DNA from 3 places in the Shewanella indica genome. Region 3 is predicted to be linked to each of the others. Evidence: predicted binding sites of a transcription regulator. Region 3 holds the regulator's gene; each other region holds the start of a gene.
What was found. Region 3 encodes NrdR, which represses ribonucleotide reductase genes. Its sites were predicted from a motif close to AAACACNANATNTNGTGTTT; they were not measured.
Positions count from the first base shown of each region.

Region 1 (6,340 bases), 850 kb from region 3:
TGATAATGTGCTGGGTTGAGTTCAGGTGCAAAGCTTCATCGCGGGCGATCAGGCGAATGATCTTGGCGTTGCCTTCCATCAGTTTGCGCTCGGCAAAGGCAAAGGAGCAGGCGAAGCTGACGTAAAAACGTATCGCTTCGAGCGCATTGACCGACATCATGCACAGATAGAGGGCTTTTTTGATGGTGCGGGTAGTGACTTCAAGCGTGCGACCGTTGACGTCGAACTTGCCTTCACCATGCAGGTGATACAGCTGGGTCAGCTCGATAAGGCGGTCATAATACTCGGCAATATCGCCGGCGCGCTTGAGGATCTCCTCATTGACCACTATGTCATCGAACACCACGGATGGGTCGTTGACAATATTGCGAATGATATGAGTGTAGGAGCGGCTGTGAATGGTCTCGGAGAAGGACCAGGTTTCAATCCAGGTTTCCAGCTCAGGCAGGGACACCAGCGGCAGGAAAGCCACATTGGGGCTCCGGCCCTGAATCGAGTCCAACAGGGTTTGGTACTTGAGGTTGGAGAGGAAGATATGCTTTTCATGATCCGGCAGGGCGCCGAAATCGATTTTGTCGCGGCTGACATCCACTTCTTCCGGGCGCCAGAAGAAAGACAACTGCTTTTCGATCAGTTTCTCGAATACTTCGTACTTCTGTTGATCGTAACGGGCCACGTTAACCGCCTGACCGAGAAACATAGGTTCGCGGGTGGCATCGTTGGGGGTTTGACAAAAAATTGAATAAGCCATGATCTACTCTTTCCAAACAACGGGGCCACCTGGGCCCCGAACTTGTTACTTAACCCTGCTTAAATCTTGCAGGCGCCGCCGGCACAACCGTCGTCTTCCTTCTCGATGCTGGTAATGTCATCGAATTTGTCGGAAGCACCATCACGGGTGTTGTGGTAGTAAAGGGTCTTGACCCCGAGTTTGTAGGCGGTCAACAGATCCTTGAGCAGCAGCTTCATTGGAACTTTGTTACTTTCAAACTTGGATGGGTCATAGTTGGTATTGGCCGAAATCGCCTGATCGACAAACTTCTGCATAATACCCACCAACTGCAGGTAACCGTCGTTGCCGGGCATCTGCCACAGCAACTCGTACTTGTCCTTGAGCTCATCAAAATCGGGCACCACTTGCTTGAGCTGGCCATCTTTACTGGCCTTGACGCTGATAAGGCCGCGTGGAGGCTCAATACCATTGGTGGCGTTGGAGATCTGCGAAGAGGTCTCGGATGGCATCAGTGCCGACAGAGTCGAGTTACGCAGGCCATGCTGCTTGATATCGTGACGCAGGGCATCCCAATCCAGGTGCAGCGGCTCATCACAAATCTTGTCCAGATCCCGCTTGTAGGTATCTACCGGCATGATCCCCTGAGAATAAGTGGTCTCATGGAACAGCGGGCAGGCACCCAGCTCTTTGGCCAGATTCATCGAGGCTTTGAGCAGGTAGTACTGTATGGCTTCAAATGTTTTGTGAGTCAGGCCGTTGGCGCTGCCATCAGAGTATTTCACGCCGTTCTTGGCCAGATAGTTGGCGAAGTTGATGACCCCGATACCCAGAGTGCGGCGGTTCATCGATGCCGTCTTGGCAGCGGGAATAGGGTAGTCCTGGTAATCCAGCAGGTTATCCAGGGCGCGCACGGCCAAATCGGCAAGGCCTTCCAGTTCGCCCAAGTCTTTTATCGCACCCAGGTTCAGCGCTGACAGAGTACAAAGGGCGATTTCGCCATTGGGATCGTCAATGTTGTTCAGTGGCTTGGTTGGCAGGGCAATCTCAAGGCACAGGTTGGATTGACGCACAGGGGCCACTTCGGCGTTGAAGGGGCTGTGGGTGTTACAGTGATCCACGTTCTGCACATAGATGCGACCTGTGGAGGCGCGCTCCTGCATCATCAGCGAGAAGAGCTCGACCGCTTTAAGGGTCTTCTTGCGAATGCTCGGATCTTGCTCATATTTCACATACAGGCGTTCGAATTCGTCCTGATCGGCAAAGAAGGCATCATACAAGCCGGGAACGTCCGATGGGCTGAACAGAGTGATATTTTGGCCCTTGATCATCCGCTGATACATCAGCTTGTTGATCTGAACGCCATAGTCCAGGTGACGGATACGGTTGTCTTCAACACCACGGTTGTTTTTCAGAACCAGCAGCGATTCAACTTCCAGGTGCCAGATAGGGTAGAACAGGGTTGCAGCACCGCCGCGAACGCCGCCCTGGGAGCAGGATTTCACCGCAGTTTGGAAATATTTGTAAAAAGGCAAACAACCTGTGTGGAAGGCTTCGCCGCCACGAATAGGGCTGCCCAGGGCGCGAATACGGCCGGCGTTCACACCGATACCGGCTCTCTGGCTGACATATTTGACGATGGATGAGGCCGTGGCATTGATAGAATCCAGGCTGTCATCACACTCGATCAGCACGCAAGAGCTGAACTGACGTGTCGGCGTACGCACACCGGACATGATAGGGGTCGGCAGAGAGATCTTGAAGGTAGAAACCGCATCATAAAAGTCTTTGACATACTGCAGCCGGGTTTCTTTCGGATAACGGGCAAACAGACAGGCGGCGACCAGAATGTAGAGGAACTGGGCACTTTCGTAGACTTCATGAGTCACACGGTTTTGTACCAGATACTTGCCTTCCAGCTGTTTGACGGCAGCATAGGAGAAGTTCATGTCGCGCCAGTGGTCGATATAGCTGTCGAGTACATCCAACTCTTCACGGCTGTAGTCTTCCAACAGGTGCTTGTCGTACTTGCCCATGGCAACCAACTTGCTGACATGATCAACCAGTTTTGGCGGCTCAAACTGACCAAAGGCTTTCTTACGCAAATGAAAAACAGCAAGGCGGGCGGCCAGGAACTGATAGTCCGGAGAGTCGGGAGAGATCAGATCGGCTGCGGCCTTGATAATGGTTTCATGGATGGCTTCAGTGGGAATACCATCATAAAACTGCAGGTGAGAACGTAACTCCACCTCGGAGACCGAGACGTTGTTTAATCCTTTGGCTGCCCAGGTGATAACGCGATGGATCTTATCGAGATCTATGGTCTCGCGTGCGCCACTGCGTTTGGTAACTGTCATAGTGCTATTCATTGAAGATAGGCCTTGGTTGTAATATCTGTGACAATGACGCGTCGGCGTCATTAAACCTTCCCTTGTAAAACAATCAACCGAACAGTTAACGACGGCGGCCCGAGTGGGCTCTGTTAACCGGGAGTTTTCAGTGCAAGACTAGTATGTTTGATTGCGACTGATACACAAGATATGGTGTTTTTCTATATCTTGGATAACAAGATAGTGAGGTGTGGCACTTTTTGCAAGCCTGAGTTTTGGGTATATCTTGTGGATATCTTGAGGATATTGAGTGGCCGATTCCGCAAAGCTGCATCATTGCTGGCGCACAGTCATCATGGTTAAAAATTAAGCGATCTCACTCAAGGTGATCGACTGCTAAAATAAGCAGCGATCCGCGATCTTGCTCAGATCCGCTCGGTTAAAGTAGCATCCGGACTGCGACTTTCATTAAGGCCTTGTCCCCTCGGGAAAACAGTGCCGATTTAGCGTTTTTCTTACCTTGTTACCACAATGGCAGAGACATCACTGCCTGTGGATGGTTCAACTGCCAATCTGCGCCCCAGTCTGCCGGTTTATCCTCTGCCGCCAGATATCCCCACATGGCGATGGCAGAGGGCATATTAACCGCCTGCGCCGCGGCTATGTCGCGCTCTGCATCGCCAAGATAGAGAATACGTTCGGTCGCGCAGTTAAGCTGCTGGGCCCCCAGTAACATAGGAGCCGGGTGGGGCTTGCGATAGAGGGTAGTATCGGCACTGATCACAGCATCAAAGCGTTTAAGCAGCCCGATGCGCTCTAACAAGGGACGGGTAAAACGCGCTGGTTTATTGGTGACAATCCCCAGCGGCATAGCTCTTGAACGGGCACTGTCCAGCAAGGCTTCTATGCCTTCAAACAAACAGGCTTTTTGGCCGTTGACCGCATCATATTCCCTGAGCATCGCTTGCCGGAGATGCTCCTGCTCTTCGGCTGAGGCTTGGGGCACGGCGGCTTGCACCATGGCAAGCGAGCCGTGAGAGGCCAGAGTGCGCAAAAGTTTGCGCTTATCTTCTATCGATACCCCATGGGATGCCAGCGCCAAGGCCAGCGCTTCGGTCAGGTCCTCGGCGGTATCCACCAAAGTTCCATCCAAGTCGAACAGAATCCCTTGAAACGGCAGCTTAGGCGTCATGGCATCAGTCCTGGCGCTGACAGGCAATCATGTAGTTGACGTCAACGCTCTTGGTGTAACTGAATACGCCACTCAAAGGGTTGTATTTTATGCCCAGCGCGTCACGACACAATAGTTCAGTGTTTTCTGCCATGGCGATTAACTCGGATGGGCGGATAAACTTACTGTGGTCATGGGTTCCGGCCGGCAACATTTTCAGTACATACTCGGCACCGAGTATGGTTTGCACCCAGGACATGATGTTGCGGTTAATGGTGGAGAAGAACACCCAACCACCGGGCTTGACCATATCGCAACAAGCCTGGATCACAGATTGCGGATCCGGTACATGCTCGAGCATTTCCATACAGGTAACTGTGTCGTAATGCCCCTGATGATTCTGGGCATGCACTTCGGCAGTTTCTTGCAGGTAGTCTATGCTGACGCCGGCTTCCAGCGCATGCAGCCTGGCGACTTCCAACGGCTCAAAACCCATATCCAGCCCGGTGACCTTGGCGCCGATGCGGGCCATGCTCTCGGAAAGAATGCCGCCGCCACAGCCGACATCCAGCACCAGTTTGTCAAAGATACCGCCGGATTGGGCATCTATATAATTAAGGCGCAGTGGGTTGAGTTCATGCAGCGGCTTGAATTCACCGGCAGGATCCCACCAACTGGCGGCCATACTTTCAAACTTGGCAATTTCCTGAGGGTCGACATTGGGTTGAGAAGACATATTCGGACCTGAAACAGCAATATTAAGGATGCGCCTATTATAACCATATAAGCCATAGGGAAGGGCAGTATAAATTGGCGCCTCAATGTGATCGGCGGCACTAAAGGCCAAAAGCTGGACAAAATATCGGCAAGATTCGGTTTTTGATGATAAAAACAACAACGGAACTCATGTCTATGACAGTGATATCAGCCCCCGCTCGCGACTTGTATCATGCCCTTGGCGTTTTTGGCTGCAAAGGCGGCTTTAAGGACTTCCGACATTAAATAACTGTGTTAGAATGCCAAATCACGTTTGTTGGGCTCGACAATGACACGGATTTACAAGTTGTCAGCTAATTTAAGGGGATCGAGCAGTTTATGACTGATCTGGCTTTATCAATTTCGCCAATAAATATTGAAGACGAACTAAAGAACTCCTATCTGGATTACGCCATGAGCGTTATCGTCGGGCGGGCATTGCCAGACGTACGCGATGGCCTCAAGCCGGTGCATCGCCGCGTACTCTTTGCGATGAACGAGCTGAAAAACGATTGGAATAAACCCTATAAGAAGTCGGCACGTGTTGTCGGTGACGTGATAGGTAAGTATCACCCTCATGGTGATAGCGCCGTATACGACACCATAGTGCGGATGGCACAGCCTTTCTCGCTGCGTTACACCCTGGTAGATGGTCAAGGTAACTTCGGCTCCATCGACGGCGATGCCGCGGCGGCCATGCGTTATACCGAAATTCGTATGGAAAAGCTGGCGCATCAACTGCTGGCTGACCTTGAGAAAGAAACCGTCGATTATGTCCCCAACTACGACGGCACCGAAATGATCCCGGCCGTATTGCCGACCCGGATCCCCAACCTGCTGGTCAACGGCTCCTCCGGTATTGCGGTGGGCATGGCCACCAATATTCCGCCGCATAACCTGAACGAAGTGGTTAAAGGCTGTTTGGCGCTTATTGAAGAACCTGAGCTGTCTATCGAACAGTTGATGGAGTATATCCCGGGCCCGGACTTCCCGACTGCCGCCATTATCAATGGCAAGAAAGGCATAGAGGAAGCGTACCGTACCGGCCGCGGTAAGGCGATTATGCGCGCCCGTGCCGAGGTGGAAACCGAAGACAATGGCCGCGAGCGGATCATTGTTACCGAGATCCCGTACCAGGTGAACAAGGCTCGTTTGATTGAAAAAATTGCCGAGCTGGTAAAAGACAAGAAAATTGAAGGCATCAGCGGCCTGCGCGATGAGTCTGATAAAGACGGTATGCGTATTGTGGTTGAGGTCAAGCGCGGCGAAGTCGCCGAGGTGGTACTCAACAACCTCTATGCCCAGACCCAGATGCAAACCTCTTTTGGTATCAACATGGTGGCTTTGACCAAT
Region 1 covers NZ_JAWXXR010000001.1:3,593,075-3,599,414, forward strand. Annotated here, with positions in the region: gene nrdB (class Ia ribonucleoside-diphosphate reductase subunit beta) at 1-751, opposite strand, end outside; gene nrdA (class 1a ribonucleoside-diphosphate reductase subunit alpha) at 811-3,099, opposite strand; gene SIL79_RS16110 (HAD family hydrolase) at 3,584-4,252, opposite strand; gene ubiG (bifunctional 2-polyprenyl-6-hydroxyphenol methylase/3-demethylubiquinol 3-O-methyltransferase UbiG) at 4,257-4,967, opposite strand; gene gyrA (DNA topoisomerase (ATP-hydrolyzing) subunit A) at 5,327-6,340, shown strand, end outside.
Region 1: nrdA (class 1a ribonucleoside-diphosphate reductase subunit alpha) is a predicted target of NrdR. The motif match lies at 3,260-3,279, and genes of this name have one in related genera.

Region 2 (6,340 bases), 500 kb from region 3:
GCGACCGAGAAAGCTCTGCACCTTCTTGAAGTTGAACCAGTCCTTGGGGCCCACCAGAGACAGGGCGTCGCCCTTGGCGCCGGCGCGGCCGGTACGGCCGATACGGTGGACATATTCTTCGGCAAACTTGGGCATGTCGAAGTTGACCACCAAGGAGACGTTCACCAGATCCAGACCGCGGGAGGCCACGTCGGTTGTCACCAGAATTTGCTGCTGGCCGCGGCTGAACTGATCCATTATCTGGTTACGGGCACTTTGGCGCAGTTCACCACTGAGCGCCACCGCGCTGTAGCCTTGTTGCTTGAGCTTTTCGGCTAATCTGTCGGTATCCTGGCGGGTAGCGGTGAATATGATCACCTGACGCTGTTGTTCGCGCTTTAGCAGTTCAATCAGCAGCGTCTCTTTATGATCCAGATGGTCACAGAGGAAAATCCGCTGGTGTATGTCCTGATGCTCGGCATTGGCGGCGCCAATGGCCACATGTTGCGGGTCATTGAGCAAGGTGGCGGCGATATCATTGACCTCTTCATGTTCCAAAGTGGCCGAAAACATCAGGGTTTGCCGCCGTCTATGGTTGGCGGCGTCGTTGATTGCCTTGAGTTGTGGTGCAAAGCCGAGATCCAGCATGCGGTCGGCTTCGTCAAGAATAAGCAGTTCCAGCCCTTCCAGATACAGATGGCGTTGTGACAGGTGATCGGCAATCCGCCCCGGGGTGGCGACGATAAAATGCGGATCCCGCGCCAGCGCCTTGGCCTGATCGTTGAAATTTTCCCCGCCAAGCACACTGATGGCCCGGTACTGGGTATTGGCAACCAGTAGACGCAACTGAGCGTAGACCTGGTTGGCCAGCTCACGGGTCGGCAGGAGTATCAGTACCCTGGGATCGCGCTTGCTGAGCGCCTTGGTGGAGATCACCCTTTGCATCGCCGGCAGCAAAAAGGCCAAGGTTTTCCCCGAGCCCGTCTTGGATGAGGCCATCAGGTCTTTCCCGGCCAGCGCCACGGGAATCGCTTCACGCTGAATCTCTGTGGGCTCATCGATACCCATATGTTTAAGGGTTTGCAGCAGACGCTGATCCAGCGAAAAATCGGAAAAATGCAAAGGTGAAACTCCTCAATAAAAACGACCGCATATTATAACGGCTTTTACGCTGTGGGGCATGTATTTAGTCAATAGAGTGTCGAAATGGTTGCTGACTGGTTTTAAAATGTCTTGAGTTAACCACAACAGGCTCCAGGGATAAAATCTGGAGCAGCTCCGGCTTCGGGTGTATGCTGCTTTGGCTGATTGAGCTTAGGCTGCGTGATTGGTAGAAAATATTAAGGAGAGAGGATGGCGCAGAGTCATGAACCCTGTATCGGAGTTGCTCTTGGAAGCGGCGCCGCCAAAGGATGGGCCCATATAGGTGTACTCAAAGGCTTGGCAGCAATGGGAGTAAAGCCAGATAAGGTGGCCGGTTCATCTATAGGTGCCCTGGTCGGTGCGGCTTATGCCAATGAGCGCCTCGAAGAGCTGGAAGACTGGGTGCGCAGTTTTTCCAGCTGGGATGTGTTGGGGTTGATGGATATTAGTTGGGGTAAGGGCGGACTCATCAGTGGTGATAAGGTATTCAGTGCCATTCAAGATCGCATCGGTGATCTCCTGATTGAAGAACTTAAATATCCTTTTACTGCCGTGTCAACCGACCTCTACTCAGGGCAGGAGATCTGGTTCCGTCAGGGGGATTTACGCCAAGCCGTCAGAGCTTCCTGTTCCATGCCGGGGATCATGTCGCCAGTGCGTCAGGGGCATCGCTGGCTGGTGGATGGCGCTGTGGTGAATCCCATTCCTGTGTCTGTGGCCAGAGCTATGGGCGCGAGTTTGGTGATAGGCGTCGATTTGCATGGTCATAGGCGCGAGCAACTGCAAGTGTTGCCGGTGGCGCTTAATAGCGAAGAACCTTCATTGCAGAGTAAAGTGGCGGAACACTCCTCTGAGAGTGGTTTTATGGATCTGTTGGCCAAGGGCAAGGATTATATTTCCGGCCTGACCGACAAGTTCTCTCTTGGCAATAAGGCTGAACCCGGTATGTTGGCTGTGATGTCACAGTCGATGGATATTCTGGAGCAGCGCCACAAGCGCGCGCGTTTAATGGGAGATCCACCGGATATCTGTATTGTACCTAAGGTGTCGGATATAGGCACTATGGAGTTCCACCGTGCCAGTGAAGCCATTGCCGCCGGTGAGAAGGCGGTGCAGCAGGCCTCGCATCTGATTGATGCGGCGTTGGGGCGTCTCTGAAGCAGGCGCTTTTTATTAATGCTTGGTGTGGGCACATTTTCTGCGGTGTGGGCACACTTTCTGCATAGTTCAGCACATCATTAGCATCAAGGCGCTCAAAGGGCGTTTTTCTGACATTTCTCAAGCAATCTTGTCTTAAAAACAACCAATAGAACGTCGATATGACGGAAAACTGACATGCAGCCAATCCATTCTTCTGTTGATCCCAGATTGTCCGGGGTCGATGCCTATGGCGTCAACAATCGTTTGACCAGCGGCAGCGGCCTCTCGGTTGTCGACACTGAAACTGTCAGTGACAACAAAAGCAAGGGCTCAACCTCGGCAAATATAGGGCAGGACAGCATATCTATCTCCAACGATGGCAAAAGAGCCGCACGGGTGCAGGAGTTGGCCAAGGAGTTTTTCGGCTCAGGCCAGTTCAGCAGTGCCGATTTGCCCAAGCTGTTGGCGCGCCTCGGCGAGGAAGGGCTGTTGTCTGAAAGTCAGATGGTCAAATTGCAGGGCAATGGCCTGATGGGAGTTGATACCAAGGATAACGTCAGCCTCAAGGAGTTTATTCAAGGCCAGATTGGTTTGCTCAGACAACAGGCCAGCCAAAGCCCTTTGCTCAATGCACTTGAGGGAGCGGACAGTCTTATGGGCAATATGGGGATGATGTATACCCCATCGAGCTCTTTGGCGGCCAACAAGGTGGCGGCTCAGTTGGATGCCGTGCTCAAGGGCGAAAACCAAACTGCCAAGAGCGCAGAGAGCGGCAATGGCAGCAGCAAGCTAGCGGCCAAGGTCGACTCCGCACTGCAAGAGCCGCAACTGTTATCCCGGCTCAGTGGTGTCAGCGCGCTGATGCGCACCGCTGCAGCCATGGGCAGCCAGCAGCAGGGCAGTGGGCAAATCAACAGTTATCTGGCCTTGGTAAAGAGGTACTGACTAGCGGCCGTTTGGAGCCCGGTCAAGGGAAAAATCTCCACAAGTTGTGCTCGTCGGCACTAATCCCATAGTGTTGTTCATCCTCTTCAATACCATGATCCAGATCATGGTATTGAAGAGCGATTTGTCGCTTAATCTCCACATATAGTGCTTGGTTAATAAAACACCACTATATATGGTGTTAAATAAACAACATGGAGATTAAAGAAATGCCGGTAGTGATTAAGCGGGACGGGTGCCGTACTCAGTTCGACGAAACAAGGATAAGGGATGCGGTGCTGGCGGCCTCTAGCCACTGCGGTATAGAAGATGCGGACTATGCGGCCACAGTTGCAGCTTTGGTCACCCAGGCGGTAACCGACAAGGCCGAGGTCAATATCCAGGAGTTGCAGGACAGGGTAGAAAATCTATTGATGGAAGGGCCGTACAAGCAAGTGGCCCGTAGCTACATAGAATATCGTCATGACAGAGATATCTGCCGTGAATCCAGCAGCCGCCTGAATCTGGAGATCCGCGGCCTGGTCGAGCAGAGTAACGCGACCTTGCTCAACGAAAATGCCAATAAAGATTCCAAGGTGATCCCCACCCAGAGGGATCTCTTGGCCGGTATTGTCGCCAAACATTATGCTAAACATCATATCCTGCCCAAGGATGTGGTTGCCGCCCATGAGGCCGGTGAGATCCACTATCACGATCTCGACTATTCACCTTTCTTCCCTATGTTCAACTGTATGCTGATCGATCTCGGTGGCATGTTGACCCAAGGGTTCAAGATGGGCAATGCCGAGATTGAAACGCCAAAATCCATCTCGACTGCCACTGCAGTTACCGCGCAGATCATCGCCCAGGTCGCCAGCCATATTTATGGCGGCACCACCATCAACCGCATAGATGAAGTGTTGGCCCCCTTTGTGGCCAAGAGCTACGACAAGCATTATCAAACGGCGCTCAAGTGGGGGATTACCGATGCCAAGGCGTTTGCCACAGAGCAGACCAAGAAAGAGTGTCACGACGCCTTCCAGTCGCTGGAATATGAGGTCAATACCCTGCATACCGCTAATGGTCAGACGCCTTTTGTTACCTTCGGTTTTGGTTTGGGTACCAGCTGGGAGTCACGGCTGATCCAAGAGTCTATTTTGCGGATCCGTATGGAAGGCCTTGGCAAGAACCGTAAAACAGCGGTTTTCCCCAAGTTGGTGTTTGCCATTCGTGATGGTATTAACCACAAGGCCGGCGACTGCAACTACGATATCAAGCAGTTGGCGCTCGAATGTGCCAGCATCCGCATGTATCCGGATATTCTTAACTATGAGCAGGTGGTCAAGGTTACTGGCTCATTCAAGACTCCTATGGGTTGCCGCAGTTTCCTTGGCACCTATGAGGAAAACGGCGAGCTGCTGCATGAAGGTCGCAACAACTTAGGCGTCGTCAGCCTGAACCTGCCGAGGGTGGCGTTGGAGGCCAAGGGCGATGAAGCCGAGTTTTATCGCATTTTGGATCAAAGGCTGGAGATGGCCCGCAAGGCATTGGATACCCGCATCGAACGCCTGGCCAACGTCAAGGCCAGAGTGGCGCCCATTCTCTATATGGAAGGGGCTTGCGGCGTGCGCCTGCGCGGTGATGACAACATTGCCGAAATCTTCAAAAATGGCCGAGCTTCCATCTCTCTGGGCTACATTGGCCTGCATGAGACAATCAATGCGCTTTATGGCACAGACACTCATGTGTTTGACGATGAAGCATTGAGGCAGAAAGCGGTTGCCATAGTGGCTCACCTCAAGGCGGCCACTGTGCGTTGGAAAGAGGAAACCGGTTATGGTTTCAGTCTCTACAGCACACCGAGTGAGAGCCTGTGCAGCCGATTTGCCAAGCTGGATGTCAAGCGTTTTGGCCTGGTTGATGGTGTCACCGATAAGGGCTATTACACCAATAGTTTCCACCTGGATGTAGAGAAGAAGGTGAACCCTTACGACAAACTCGATTTTGAACAGCCGTATCCTGAGCTCGCCAATGGGGGGTTCATCTGCTATGGCGAATACCCGAATATGCAGCACAACCTGGAAGCGCTTGAGAATGTCTGGGATTACAGCTATAGCCGGGTGCCTTACTATGGAACCAACACACCGATAGATGAGTGTTACGACTGTGGCTTTACTGGTGAGTTTATCTGTACCAGCAAGGGCTTTACCTGCCCCAAATGCGGTAATCATGAGCCCAGTCGGGTGTCTGTGACCCGCAGGGTTTGTGGGTATCTTGGCAGCCCGGATGCCAGACCCTTTAATCACGGTAAGCAGGAAGAGGTCAAGCGTCGGGTTAAGCACCTCTAACGAAAGGAAGATGTAAAACAGTACTCTGTGTACTTACGCTTGCATTTTTGCCCCTTTCCCTAAATAAAGGCGCCCCAAGGGGCGCCTTGTGGATATAGCTATGAACTATCATCAGTATTACCCCGTGGATGTCGTCAATGGACCGGGCACCCGGGTAACCCTGTTTGTCTCCGGTTGTGAACATCAGTGCCGGGGTTGTTATAACCAGTCAACCTGGGATCCCCGCTCCGGGCATCCTTTTGACCAGGCGATGTCTGACAGGATCATTACCGATCTCAATGACAGCCGGATCCCGAGAAGGGGCCTGTCACTCTCCGGCGGTGACCCACTGTATCCGGGCAATCTTGACGCCATCAAGGCCTTGCTGTTGCGGGTGCGCGACGAATGCCCGGGAAAGGATGTCTGGCTCTGGACTGGTTATCGTCTCGATGAGCTCAGTCCTGCGCAGCGGGAATTGCTCGGGCTTATTCATGTGTTGGTGGATGGTAAATTTGTGCAGGAGCAAGCGGACCCCTCATTGAAGTTTCGCGGTTCGGCCAATCAGGTGATACACCTGCTCAAAGCCCCTCAATAAGTACAAAAGTGAAAACTGGTTAACACAATTGCTTTTCCCTGCTAAAAAACCCCGTCACCTGAGCTTGAGTTGCTGTTATACTTCTGTCCGGCACATTTACGGCAACCAGGCCGTCCATTCTCAGGGTGCCGGGATTTTGTAAGGTAACAGAATGAATTTGAAGCAGGAGCTGCAACAGCTCAACGATAAGCTGGATCAGTATCGCCGTAAATTGGCCGCCGCAGAGCAACGT
Region 2 covers NZ_JAWXXR010000001.1:3,238,765-3,245,104, forward strand. Annotated here, with positions in the region: gene SIL79_RS14480 (DEAD/DEAH box helicase) at 1-1,101, opposite strand, end outside; gene rssA (patatin-like phospholipase RssA) at 1,333-2,280, shown strand; gene SIL79_RS14490 (hypothetical protein) at 2,458-3,207, shown strand; gene nrdD (anaerobic ribonucleoside-triphosphate reductase) at 3,417-5,534, shown strand; gene nrdG (anaerobic ribonucleoside-triphosphate reductase-activating protein) at 5,635-6,108, shown strand; gene SIL79_RS14505 (YibL family ribosome-associated protein) at 6,260-6,340, shown strand, end outside.
Region 2: nrdD (anaerobic ribonucleoside-triphosphate reductase) is a predicted target of NrdR. The motif match lies at 3,372-3,391, and genes of this name have one in related genera.

Region 3 (6,340 bases):
ATAGGTAACCGCGGCAAACGCCATTATGTGCGTGAAGTGTTTGAGTGTGTGCCAAGAGAGCAGGCGTTTCGCTCGGACAGTGGCAGGCAGTTGGACGATTCTGAAGCCGGCCTGGGTTAAAGGAAATAAAAAACGGAGGCGTTTGCCTCCGTTTTTGTACGGTTTTTCTATTACTTGGTCATCCGCTTGTACTTGAGTCTGTGCGGCTCAATCACATCGGCACCGAATTGGTTTTTCAGCCAGGCCGAGTATTCTGTGTAGTTACCTTCGTAGAAGTTAACCTGCCCCTCGTCACGGTAGTCGAGGATGTGAGTACAGATACGGTCGAGGAACCAACGGTCGTGCGAGATCACCATGGCGCAGCCGGGGAATTCCAACAGCGCTTCTTCCAGTGCCCGCAGAGTTTCCACGTCCAGATCGTTGGTCGGTTCGTCGAGCAGCAACACGTTGCCGCCGGCCTGCAGCAGCTTGGCCAGATGCACCCGGTTACGTTCACCACCTGAAAGTGAGCCGATGATCTTCTGCTGATCGCCACCACGGAAGTTGAAGCGACCGACATAGGCGCGGCTCGGGATCTCCAGATTGTTGATCCGCATTATGTCCTGACCGCCGGAGATCTCTTCCCAAACCGTGTTCTTGTCGTTCATCGAGTCACGGAACTGTTCCACAGAGGCGATTTGTACCGTATCACCTATCTCGATTTCACCGCTGTCCGGTTGCTCGGCGCCGCTGAGCATTCTGAACAGGGTCGACTTACCGGCACCGTTGGCACCGATAATACCGACTATGGCGCCCTTGGGAACGCTGAAGCTTAAGTTGTCTATCAGAATCCGGTCACCATAGCTCTTGGTGAGATTGCGCACCTCAATCACCTTGTCACCCAGGCGAGGACCGGGCGGAATAAACAGCTCATTGGTCTCGTTGCGGCGCTGATAATCTGAGCTGTTCAGCTCTTCGAAGCGGGCCATACGGGCCTTGCCCTTGGACTGACGTCCCTTGGCACCCTGACGCACCCACTCCAATTCCTTGGCAATCGTCTTTTGGCGGGCGCTTTCGCTGGCGGCTTCCTGCTTCAGACGGGCATCTTTCTGCTCCAGCCAGGAGGAGTAGTTGCCCTGCCATGGGATACCTTCACCCCGGTCCAGCTCCAGGATCCAGCCGGCGGCATTGTCGAGGAAGTAACGGTCGTGGGTAATGGCGACCACAGTGCCTGAGTATTCCTGCAGGAAGTGCTCCAGCCAGGCAACGGATTCGGCATCCAGGTGGTTGGTTGGTTCGTCCAGCAGCAGCATCTCCGGCTTTTCCAGCAGCAGACGACAGATGGCCACCCGGCGACGTTCACCCCCGGAGAGCACCTCCACCTTGGCGTCCCATTCCGGCAGACGCAGGGCGTTGGCGGCGCGCTCGAGAATATTGTCCAGATTGTGGGCATCCTGGGCCTGAATGATGGCTTCCAGTTCGCCTTGCTCCTTGGCCAGGGCGTCGAAGTCGGCATCCGGCTCAGCATAGGCCGCATAGACTTCATCCAGACGCTTGAGGGCGTTTTTGGCTTCGCTGACGGCTTCTTCTATGGTTTCCCGTACTGTCTTGTTGGGATCAAGCTGGGGCTCCTGGGGCAGGTAACCTATCTTGAGTCCCGGCATGGGACGGGCTTCACCTTCAATTTCTGTGTCCAGACCTGCCATGATTTTCAACAGGGTGGATTTACCCGAGCCGTTGAGACCCAGGACACCAATTTTGGCGCCGGGGAAGAAACTCAATGAAATATCTTTGAGGATCTGCTTTTTGGGCGGCACTATTTTGCCGACCCTCAGCATGCTGTATACAAACTGAGCCATATTGTTTCTCTGTTGTCCTGAACTGAGTTTTCCTAAACTGGCGGCAGTTTACCAATTTGCCAGGGCTCCTGCCAGATGCGGCCGGATAGCGGCACCATTGTTCAGCAAATGAAACATAGTCATCTGCTGACACAAGGATTTTCATCATCCTGCGACTGGGATATTTGTCACACTCAGAGTAGAATACCGCGCAACCCTACCAATAAGATTTGCCAGCTGGAGTGACAGATGCTGAAGAAAAGTATGAACATTGCCGACTATGATCCTGAGCTGTTCAAGGCGATTGAGGATGAAACCCGTCGTCAGGAAGAGCACATTGAGCTGATCGCCTCCGAAAACTACACCAGCCCCAGAGTCATGGAAGCCCAGGGCTCACAACTGACCAACAAGTATGCCGAAGGTTATCCAGGCAAGCGTTATTACGGTGGTTGTGAGTATGTCGATGTGGTGGAGACTCTGGCAATTGAGCGTGCCAAGCAGCTGTTTGGCGCTACTTACGCCAACGTTCAGCCACACTCAGGTTCACAGGCCAACAGCGCGGTTTATATGGCGTTGCTGCAACCCGGCGATACCGTACTGGGGATGAACCTGGCTCACGGTGGTCACCTGACCCACGGCTCTCCGGTTAACTTTTCCGGCAAGCTGTACAACATCATCCCTTACGGTATCGATGAGTCCGGCAAGATTGACTACAGCGAACTCGAAACGCTGGCGCTGGAACACAAGCCCAAGATGATCATCGGCGGCTTCTCGGCCTACTCAGGCATAGTTGACTGGGCCAAGCTGCGCGAAATCGCCGACAAAATTGGCGCTTACCTGTTTGTCGATATGGCCCACGTGGCCGGTCTTATCGCTGCCGGTGTTTATCCTAACCCTGTGCCGCACGCCCACGTGGTGACTTCGACCACTCACAAGACGCTGGCCGGTCCCCGCGGTGGTGTGATTCTGTCGGCTGCCGACGATGAAGAACTGTACAAGAAGCTGAATTCCGCAGTATTCCCGGGCGGTCAGGGTGGTCCTCTGATGCACGTTATCGCCGGTAAAGCCGTGGCCTTCAAAGAAGCACTGGAGCCGGAATTCAAGACCTATCAGCAGCAGGTGGTCAACAACGCCAAGGCCATGGTTGAGGTGTTCCTCGAGCGCGGTTACAAGATAGTTTCCGGCGGTACCAGCAACCATCTGATGCTGGTGGACCTGATTGGCCGTGAGCTGACCGGTAAAGAAGCCGACGCCGCTCTGGGCCGTGCCAATATCACAGTCAACAAGAACTCAGTGCCTAACGACCCCCGCTCACCCTTTGTGACCTCCGGGGTGCGTATCGGTACACCGGCCATCACTCGCCGCGGTTTCAAGGAAGCCGAAGCCCGTGAACTGACCGGCTGGATCTGTGATGTGCTCGACAATGCTCACGATGACGCCGTTATCGAGCGCGTGAAGAGCCAGGTGCTGGAACTGTGCGCTCGCTTCCCTGTTTACGGTTAACCTTTTCAAGGGAATAGGATAAACTTCGATGGCCGCTGAATTCAGCGGCCATTTTTGTTCCTGCCATTTAGCAGCAGCCGCTGCCGGCAACTGAGCACCAGGAGGCATAATGCATTGTCCATTTTGCAGTGCGACGGATACCAAGGTGATAGATTCCAGGCTGGTGGCAGACGGTCATCAGGTGCGCCGTCGCCGGGAATGTACTCTGTGTCATGAACGCTTTACCACCTTTGAAGGTGCCGAGCTCGTCATGCCCAGAGTGATCAAGCGCGATGGCAGCAGGCAACCGTTCGATGAGGATAAGCTGCGCGGCGGTATGCTGCGCGCCGCCGAGAAACGTCCGGTTTCCATGGATAAGATTGAAGAGGCGATCAGCAAGATCAAGTCCACCCTCAGAGCCACGGGCGAGCGGGAAGTGACCTCGGAAATGATCGGCAACCTGATGATGGATCATCTTATTGAGCTGGATAAGGTGGCCTATATTCGTTTTGCCTCTGTGTATCGTGCCTTTGAAGATGTGTCAGAGTTTGGTGAAGCGATTGCCAAGCTGGAGAAAAAATAGGCTGTCAGTCACAGCCAACTGTTAAGTAACGGAAACCCCCATGTGGTCCAATACTGATATCGCCATGATGAGCCGCGCCATAATGCTGGCTCGCCGTGGCCGTTATACAACCCGCCCCAACCCCAATGTCGGCTGCGTCATCATAGATGCCGATGGCAAGATTGTCGGCGAAGGCTGGCATCAGCGTGCCGGTGAGCCCCATGCCGAAGTACATGCCTTGAAAATGGCCGCTGACAAGGCCCGCGGCGCTACTGCCTATGTCACCCTCGAACCCTGCAGTCACTATGGTCGCACCCCGCCCTGTGCCGAAGCCTTAATTAAACATGGCCTCAAGCGGGTGGTGGTGGCTATGACAGATCCCAACCCTCAGGTGGCCGGCCGAGGTATCGGCATGCTGCAGGAGGCCGGGGTTCAGGTGCAGAGCGGTCTCTTGGCTGAGCAGGCCAGAGCGTTGAATCCGGGCTTTTTATCGCGGATGGAGCGAAATCGTCCCTGGGTCACCCTCAAGCTGGCGGCGAGTCTCGATGGCAAGACGGCGTTGGCCAACGGCGAGTCCAAGTGGATAACCGGCCCCGAGGCGCGCCGCGACGTGCAAAGGCTCAGGGCCCGCAGCTGCGCTTTGCTCACCGGCATTGAAACCGTATTGGCCGATGACCCTTCCTTGAATGTCCGGCACTCTGAGCTTGGCAGCCTGGGTGAAACCCTGAGTGAGCAGGAGCTTATTCAACCGCTGCGAGTGATACTCGACAGCAACTGCCGTATGCCGCTCGATGCCAGGTTATTGAAGATTGTCAGCCCGGTACTCTTGGTCAGTTGCCGCCCCTATGAGGATGAGTTCCTGGCCGCTTTGCCGCCTTATGTCACCACATTGGTGCTGGCCGGTGAAGACAACAGAGTCGATATCACAGCGCTGCTGCAACACCTGAGCCAGAGCTGTAATGCGGTGTTGGTCGAGGCCGGGGCAACGCTTTGCGGCGCCTTTATTAGTGCCGGTTTGGCCGATGAGCTGCTGCTCTACCAAGCCCCGAAACTGCTTGGCGCCGCTGGCCGAAACCTGCTGGCCTTGCCCAACTATCAGCAGATAGCCGATACCCCGGCGATACGGGTAACAGATCAACGTAAGCTGGGCAATGATACCCGGCTTACTCTCAAGATAGGTGATTGAATGTTTACCGGAATAATTGAAGCTGTCGGTACAATACGGGCCTTGGAGCGCCGTGGTGATGATATTCGTCTGACAGTGGCCAGCGGCAAGCTGGATCTTGGCGATGTCCAATTGGGTGACAGCATTGCCACCAACGGTGTGTGTCTGACCGTGGTTGAACGCCTGGCGGATGGTTATGTGGCCGATATTTCGGCTGAAACCGTTAGCCTCACCGGCTTTGACCGCTACAGTGTCGGCACCAAAGTTAACCTGGAAAAGGCGGTCACGCCCAGCACCCGCTTGGGCGGGCACTTGGTCAGTGGCCATGTGGATGGTATGGCGCGGGTCATCAGCGTGACCCCAAGGGGCAAGGCGCTGGAGTTTTGGCTCGAGGCGCCTGCTGAGCTGGCCCGTTACATTGCCCATAAAGGCTCCATTACCATAGATGGCGTCAGCCTCACGGTCAACGAAGTCGATGGCTGTAATTTCCGCCTCACCATAGTGCCCCATACCGCCAGCGAAACCACTTTGCTTGATCTGCGTCCCGGAGTTCAGGTGAATCTGGAGGTGGATCAGATAGCCCGCTATCTTGAACGTTTAATGCAGCATAAAGAGGAAGGGCAGCCGAGCGAAGGCGTGACTATGGCTATGCTCGCCAAGGCCGGTTTCATGCGCTAGATGTGCGCAAGCACACTGGTTATCGCGCGCTAACAGGTTAGAATTCATTGATTACACAGAACAAGAGATAAAGGTCTTACAATGGCGCTACACAGTATCGAAGAGATCATCGAGGATATTCGTCAGGGCAAAATGGTTATCCTGATGGACGATGAGGACAGGGAAAACGAGGGCGACCTCATCATGGCGGCGGAGAAGGTCACCCCGGAAGCGATCAATTTCATGGCTCGCTTCGGCCGTGGTCTTATCTGCCAAACCATGACCAAGGCTCGTTGCCAGCAGCTGAATTTGCCGCTGATGGTGAGCAATAACAACGCCCAGTTTTCAACCAACTTCACCGTTTCTATCGAGGCCGCTGAAGGGGTGACCACAGGTATTAGTGCCCATGACCGCGCGGTAACTGTACAGGCGGCTGTGGCTAAAAATGCCAAGCCATCGGACATAGTTCAGCCCGGGCATATTTTTCCTTTGATGGCGCAGGATGGCGGGGTGCTGGTGCGCGCCGGTCATACCGAAGCCGGTTGCGATCTGGCGCGTCTGGCCGGTTTGGAGCCTTCGGCTGTGATCGTGGAGATCCTCAATGAGGATGGCACCATGGCGCGTCGTCCGGATCTGGAAGTGTTCGCCAAGGAGCAC
Region 3 covers NZ_JAWXXR010000001.1:2,738,263-2,744,602, forward strand. Annotated here, with positions in the region: gene SIL79_RS12310 (TapY2 family type IVa secretion system protein) at 1-120, shown strand, start outside; gene ettA (energy-dependent translational throttle protein EttA) at 171-1,838, opposite strand; gene glyA (serine hydroxymethyltransferase) at 2,067-3,320, shown strand; gene nrdR (transcriptional regulator NrdR) at 3,430-3,882, shown strand; gene ribD (bifunctional diaminohydroxyphosphoribosylaminopyrimidine deaminase/5-amino-6-(5-phosphoribosylamino)uracil reductase RibD) at 3,923-5,047, shown strand; gene SIL79_RS12335 (riboflavin synthase) at 5,048-5,704, shown strand; gene ribBA (bifunctional 3,4-dihydroxy-2-butanone-4-phosphate synthase/GTP cyclohydrolase II) at 5,786-6,340, shown strand, end outside.